DNA from 3 places in the Mesorhizobium sp. M0029 genome. Region 2 is predicted to be linked to each of the others. Evidence: predicted binding sites of a transcription regulator. Region 2 holds the regulator's gene; each other region holds the start of a gene.
The links. The regulator LexA, encoded in region 2, represses DNA repair genes until DNA is damaged. The targets are predictions, from matches to a motif close to TGTTCNNNNTGTGTTCNG.
Positions count from the first base shown of each region.

Region 1: a site for LexA is predicted at 1,365-1,382, ahead of NKJ76_RS26180 (ImuA family protein). Genes of this name have one in related genera too.
Region 3: a site for LexA is predicted at 1,267-1,284, ahead of NKJ76_RS11420 (DNA recombination protein RmuC). Genes of this name have one in related genera too.

Region 1 covers NZ_JAMYVF010000020.1:1,230-3,494, reverse strand. The annotation lists gene NKJ76_RS26185 (DUF6504 family protein) at 1-348, opposite strand, end outside; gene NKJ76_RS26180 (ImuA family protein) at 290-1,342, opposite strand; gene NKJ76_RS26175 (metallopeptidase family protein) at 1,571-1,993, shown strand; gene NKJ76_RS26170 (DUF1737 domain-containing protein) at 2,135-2,265, opposite strand, start outside.
Region 2 covers NZ_JAMYVF010000002.1:65,158-67,422, forward strand. The annotation lists gene NKJ76_RS03440 (GntR family transcriptional regulator) at 1-597, shown strand, start outside; gene lexA (transcriptional repressor LexA) at 803-1,585, shown strand; gene NKJ76_RS03450 (ComEC/Rec2 family competence protein) at 1,579-2,265, opposite strand, start outside.
Region 3 covers NZ_JAMYVF010000005.1:206,783-209,047, forward strand. The annotation lists gene fmt (methionyl-tRNA formyltransferase) at 1-677, opposite strand, end outside; gene def (peptide deformylase) at 683-1,213, opposite strand; gene NKJ76_RS11420 (DNA recombination protein RmuC) at 1,317-2,265, shown strand, end outside.

The DNA.
Region 1 (2,265 bases), on a different contig from region 2:
CGGCGTCGCGGCCAACCCGGCGCGGACATCGAAACCCTGCTGGAAAAACCGCGCAAGGATGTCGTCCAGCATGGCGCGCTCGCCGCCGAACAGATGCGTGCAGCCGGTGACGTCGAGATAAAGGCCATCAGTACCGTCGAGCGCCACCAGCGGCGTATAGCGATCGCACCAGTCGGCGAGGCCTTCGAGCAGCCGGCGATCGGCGTCCGGATCGGCCTCGACAATGTCGATCGAGGGATGCATGGCGCGCGCATCGGCAATGCCCATGCCAGGCTTCAGATGCAGCGCCTCAGCCCGCTCGTCGAGGGCCGATATGCGCTGGGCGTTGCGGTCGCGATGGCTGATCACGAGCGGTGGGTGAGATGGCGGCAGATGATCCGAAGGCCGGGAACGCCACGACCGTCCCAGGCGCTGGCGCAGGATCCGTTCTGCCGCCAGATGCGGGAACCACAGCGACAGAATTCTCTGCCCGTTTTTCGCGGGGCTTTCTTTCTTCGAATGCATGTTCATCGGGGTTCCACTCCAGTGTGAATTGTCCAGGCAGAGCGGTGCGGCTCTTGCCGATGCTGACGGTGAAGGCAGGGTGGCCGATCGAGCCGGCAAGCGGCCCGGCGATCGTCCGGCGCGATCTCGCTGGTGCAGCCGACACGATGAGGCGCACCGGGGCGGCGGTCGGCTCGGCTTCGCCGGCCTGGCGCAGCAGGAACACCGGCCGGCCGGCGTTTTGGGCGCGCGCGTGCAGCCGGCGCGTCGCGGTGAGGTCGAGCCGCTGCGGGCTGCCACGGATCTCGAGGATGATTGCGGCGAGCGCCGTCATCTTCGCGGCCTCCTCGGCTACCCACAGCGCATCGGTGAGTTTCGGCGCCTCGGAAAACAGCAATTGCTCCGGTGCGATACCGAACATGCCCTGCAATCCCCTGGCATAGGGAAAGCCGGCCTCGCGAAAAATCTCCGATGTGCCGATCCACAGCACGGGCAAGGGCTGGCCCTTGAGGATCAGGCTGACCAGCGACAGCACAAAGCCGGCGACGGCCCCGGCATTGCGGGTCTCAAGGCCATGGATTTCGCTCAAGGCGGCTTTCGGCAGGCCGCCGCTGAGGGCCGCATCGAGGCGTTCGACGCCGGTGGGCAGGAAAGCATCCGGCGAAGCCACGGCAAGCCCGCGCCGGATGATGGTGACATCGGAATCGGGTTCAGGCGCGGCGTGGAGACAGCCCTCAGCACGCGCACGAGGCCGCTCGCTGGCCGGCGCAGCCAGGCGCTCGGGCAGCGTTCCCTCGATCTTCGCGATCTGGCGGCGCAGGGCAAAAACAGTCTCCCGCGCCACGGCTGATGTCGCCATGACGGTCAATTTCTCTCACAATTGTTCCTGTTATGTTCCTATAGATTCCAGAGGGTGCCGGAAGAGTCAAGCGGAGTCAGAAGGAATTTATTCCTTGATCAAAGGTGGCGAGGCCAACCTTGGACTTTGGTCGCAGCCATTCGGCGCAAAGAAACAGTCATTGGCCAGGTACCCGTCCATTTGCCGAGTCCGGAGGGAAAGCCTATATGCCGGGACAAAGGACAAAGCATGGCCCGCATCTACAAGACCCGCACCTGGCACGACGAACTCTCGCCTTCGATCGAGGAAATGGAGTTTCTGGCGCTGGAGGCGTACGCGCATCTGCCGGACGATTTTCGCAAGCTGACCGGCGAGATCGTCATCATGATCGCCGAATTCCCGACCGACGAGATCATGGACGATCTGTCGCTGGAGACGCCGTTCGACCTGCTTGGCCTGTTCGAGGGCCGCGGCATCGCCGAGCGCTGGAACCCGCAGACCGGCGAGGGCCCGAACCGCATCACCCTCTACCGCCGCGCCATCCTCGACTATTGGGCCGAGAACGAAGAGACGCTGGGCGACATCGTCACCCATGTGCTGATCCACGAGATCGGTCACCATTTCGGCCTGTCGGACGACGATATGGAAAAGCTTGAAGAGGCGGCGGAATAGCCCCACCTTTGTCATCCCAGGGCGAAGCAGGAGCGAAGCTCTGTCGCGAAGACCCTGGGATCCATGCCTAGGGTCTGCGTCGCGTCGCTTCGCTCCTTGCTTCGCCCTAGGATGACGAAGACGCGGAGGTTGACGCCTTCCCTACCAGTCGCTGAGCTTCGTATCCGGCCCGTATTCCTGGCCGTCGATATCCTTCACCACCGACTGGCCGCAGCGCATCGATTTGGTCTTCTTGTCGTAGGCGTAGGTCGGCGAGCCGTACAGGTGCCAGC
Region 2 (2,265 bases):
GCGGAACGGCTTGTGACCGCCATCAGCAACCGCGGGTTTGCGGTCGCTCCCGTCTCTCGGGCGGAGCTCGAGGATTTGGCGCGTGCGCGGCTGGTGGTCGAACTGCCCCTGCTGGTGGAATCGATCGAGGAGGGCGACCGTGAGTGGGAAGACGCGGTCGTTGCCGCCCACTATCGTCTCTCACGGTGCGGGTCTGTTCTCGACGATCCATCGGATGATGCGGTCGACGCGTGGTACGAAAAACACGATGCCTTCCATGCGGCGCTGCTCAGTGCCGCGACATCCAGCTGGCTGCTGCGCTTCAATGCGACGATTTCCGACCAATTGCATCGCCATCACCGCTTTCTGGGTCTGGCCCCGACGCTGCGCGCCGCCGCCGGCCGCACGGATGGCCACCGGAAGGCCGTGGCGGCCCTGCGCGACGCCGTGGCGATCGAACACCATACCGCCCTGATGGAAGCGGCCCTCGATCGCGACGTCGAACGTGCGAAAACTCTGATGACCGCTCACATCGGCTACACGCTGCAGGTCTATGCCCAGAGTGAACCCGGCGCGGATGCTGCGCAGCCCCGTCCGAAAAGGAAGCGGCGATCGTAGCCGACGACGCAGGGCACTTTGTCTTCGTTTCACCCCGTTGCCGGCCAACGACTACGAGCGCCGCTCGCGGTGCCGAACGTCACGCTGAACAAAACGTCAACACATTCATTAAACTTTAAAAGGTTGCGGAACACAACTGGAACAGATAGTGTTTGTTCTGGGTTTGTTTTTTCTGATTCTGGTTTCAGAACCCCTGGGGGCCGCGATGCTGACGCGCAAACAACATGAGCTTCTGATGTTCATCCATGAACGCCTGAAGGAGAGCGGAATCCCGCCGTCCTTCGATGAGATGAAGGAAGCGCTTGACCTCGCCTCCAAGTCCGGCATCCACCGCCTGATCACGGCGCTTGAGGAGCGCGGTTTCATTCGCCGGCTGCCGAACCGGGCGCGCGCGCTGGAAGTGCTGCGGCTGCCCGACTCGATCGCACCAGGCCTCAATGCGGCGAGGAAGTTTTCGCCGAGCGTCATTCAGGGCAGTCTTGGTCAAACCGGCCAAGGGCAAGGCGGCCAAGGACAAGGCGCGATGGGCCAAGGCGGTATCGGCCGCCAGATCAAGCCGGGCTCGCCGTCGCGTTCGATGTCGGCCGGCAATGACGACGCCGTTTCGGCGGTGTCGATCCCGGTGATGGGACGCATTGCTGCCGGTGTGCCGATCGACGCCATCCAGCATCAGACCCATTCGATCTCGGTGCCGCCCGACATGATCATGGGCGGTGAACACTACGCGCTCGAGGTCAAGGGCGATTCGATGATCGAGGCCGGCATTTTCGATGGCGACACGGTCATCATCCGCAATGCCGACACAGCCAGCCCCGGCGAGATCGTGGTGGCGTTGGTCGACGATGAGGAAGCGACCCTGAAACGCTTCCGCCGCAAGGGCGCCTCGATCGCCCTGGAAGCCGCCAACCCGGCCTACGAGACCCGCATTTTTGGACCGGACAGGGTGAAGGTGCAGGGCAAGCTTGTCGGATTGATCCGGCGCTACTGAGCCGGCTTGGGTTTGTACTTTTCACGCTGGTTGTAAGGCGGCAGGCCGCGCGCTTCGCGGGAGAAGCGGCGTTGCTCGTGCCAGGGGCGATACGGCTTGTCGACGGCGAAGCGGATGGTTGGCGCTGCAGCTGCCGATTGCGGATCGAAGAAGACGGCGGCGCTGCCGTCGCGGGCCAGCTGTTTCTTCGTCACGACCAGCACCAGCGGGTCGCGGCACGGATTGTAGGCGGTGGCGTCATCGATGACGATCAGGCTCGCGAAGGCACAGGCCGGCCGCGCCGTCTTGCGGTCTTTCGCAAGCGCTACAATGGCTCCGGAAGGGTGCCGGGCGATACAGAGATCGCCGGTGCAATAGAAGGGCGAGCCGGGCGGCAGATCGAGCGGATCGAGATCGAACCGCGTATCTGTTGCCTCGAAAATCTCAGGTGGGATAATGGTTTCGGCCCGCAGCGCCCGTTTCCAATTGTCCGTGGTGAATTCGTTGGAGCGTTCGCGGTTGAGGGCGAGTTCGCCGCCACCGATCGGCATGGCCACCAGATGCGCATCCTCGGATATGAGCACGTCTGGCGTAAGCACCTGCGGCACCGTCAACAGGCCGGCCAGCGCGAAAGGCACGGCCGCCAACCTGAGCCAGGTGGTGGCCATGGTGGCGATGACGAGGGCGACCGCCACTAACAG
Region 3 (2,265 bases), on a different contig from region 2:
TGATTGTGGACCTCCGCAGCCGGGCGCGTCCAGTCCACACGTGTCTCCGACTTATCGATTTTCCTGGCGTAGGTCACCCCGTCAGCCGCCTGCAAAGTCGATGCCAGGGTATTTGTCTCCAATCGGGACAGCGCTTCCACCATCAGCGTGGCAGCAATATTCATCAAGCGGTCGTGCAGATCGCCGGCCGTCATATCGGGCTCTATGGCGCATTTTTCAACCAGTGCCACCGGACCGGTGTCCAGGCCCTCTTCCATGCGCATCACCATCATGCCGGTCTCGACGTCGCCGGCCATAATGGCGCGCTGGATGGGAGCTGCACCACGCCAACGCGGCAAAAGCGAGGCGTGGCCGTTGAGGCAGCCGAGGCGCGGAGCCTCCAGAATAGCCTTCGGCAACAGCAAACCATACGCGACGACGACCGCGACATCGGCACGCAACGCCTGGAAAGCAGCTTGCTCGGCCTCGCCCTTCAGCGACAGCGGCGTGCGCACTTCGATGCCCAGCCGCTCAGCCTCGCGCTGCACCGGCGACGGTGTCAGCTCCAGCCCGCGGCGGCCCGCGGCGCGCGGCGGCTGGGTGTAGACGGCTGCTATCTCGTGCCCGGCCTCGGCAATCGCGCGCAGCACCGGCACCGAAAACTCCGGCGTGCCCATGAAGATGACGCGAAGCGGCATCTTCCCTATCCCACCAGCTTGCCCGGCGCCTTGTCCTTGGCGAGCTTCTTGAACTTCTTGACCACCATGTCGCGCTTCAGCTTCGAGATGTGGTCGATGAACAGCACACCGTTGAGATGGTCGATCTCGTGCTGCAGGCAGGTCGCCATCAGGCCTTCGGCCTCGATCTCCTGCAGCTTGCCGTCGCGGTCGAGATATTTCACGCGCACCGAGGCGGGACGCTCGACCTCGGCGTAATAGTCCGGGATCGACAGGCAGCCTTCCTCGTAGACCGAGCGAGCGTCGGCGCTTTCGAGGATTTCGGGATTGATGAAGACATGCGGCGCCGGCGGCTCGTCTTCCTTGGCGAGGTCGATGACCAGCATGCGCAGCGGCTCGCCGATCTGGATTGCGGCCAAGCCGATGCCCGGCGCATCATACATCGTCGCCAGCATGTCGTCGGCCAGTTTGCGCAAAGGCGCGTCGACGCGTTCGACCGGTTTGGAAACCTGGCGCAGGATAGGATCGGGAAGGATGATGAGCGGCTTGATCGACATGGCGCCTCACCTAAAACGTCGCAGGAGAAGCGTCAACCGGTGCGAATCGGTCTCGTTCACGTTTTGATCTGTGCCAGGTCTGCGAATCGGCTATGCTGGCGGGATGAACGACCTGAGCACCATCCTTTCCGAACCCGTTGCCCGGCTTGGCGCCACGACGATCACGCTCGGCCATGCACTGGCCCTCGGCGCGCTGGTGTTTCTCGGCCTGTTCCTGGCGCTTGTCGTGGCGCTGTGGCGATCGGCCAAGGCGCGCACCATCGCCGCGGCGGAAGCCGCCGACCACGCCCGCGACGCCGAGGCGCGGATGGCCGGCATTTTGCAAAGCCAGGCCGAGATGCAGGGCCGCATGGGCGCCATCGCCGACGTGTTCGGCGCAAGGCAGGCCGAACTCAACCAGTCGATCGGCCAGCGCCTCGACGCCATGACCGGCAGGCTCGGTCAAACCATGACCGAACAGACCAAATCGACGCATGAGAGCCTCGCCAAACTGCAGGAACGGCTGGCGGTCATCGACACCGCGCAAGGCAACATCCAGTCGCTGGCCGGCCAGGTCGTGCAATTGCAGGCGATCCTGTCCAACAAGCAGACGCGCGGCGCCTTCGGCCAGTCGCGCATGGAGGCGATCGTCGCCGACGGCCTTCCGATCGGCGCCTACGAGTTCCAGGCAACGCTGTCAAACGGCAGCCGTCCCGACTGCCTGGTCAGGATGCCGAACGGTGCGCCGCAGCTTGCCATCGACGCCAAGTTTCCGCTGGAAGCCTGGAACGCCATCCGCGCCGCCGATGGCGCCGAACAACAGAAGATCGCGGCCCAGGCTTTCCGCCGCGACATCGAAATTCACGTCCGCGATATCTCGGAAAAATACCTGATCCAGGGCGAGACGCAGGACACCGCCTTCATGTTCGTGCCGTCGGAATCGGTGTTCGCCGAAATCCACGAGAATTTCGACGCCGTGGTCCAGAAGGCGCACCGGGCGCGTGTCATCATCGTCTCACCGTCGCTTTTGATGCTGTCGATCCAGGTCATCCAGGCCATCCTCAAGGACGCCC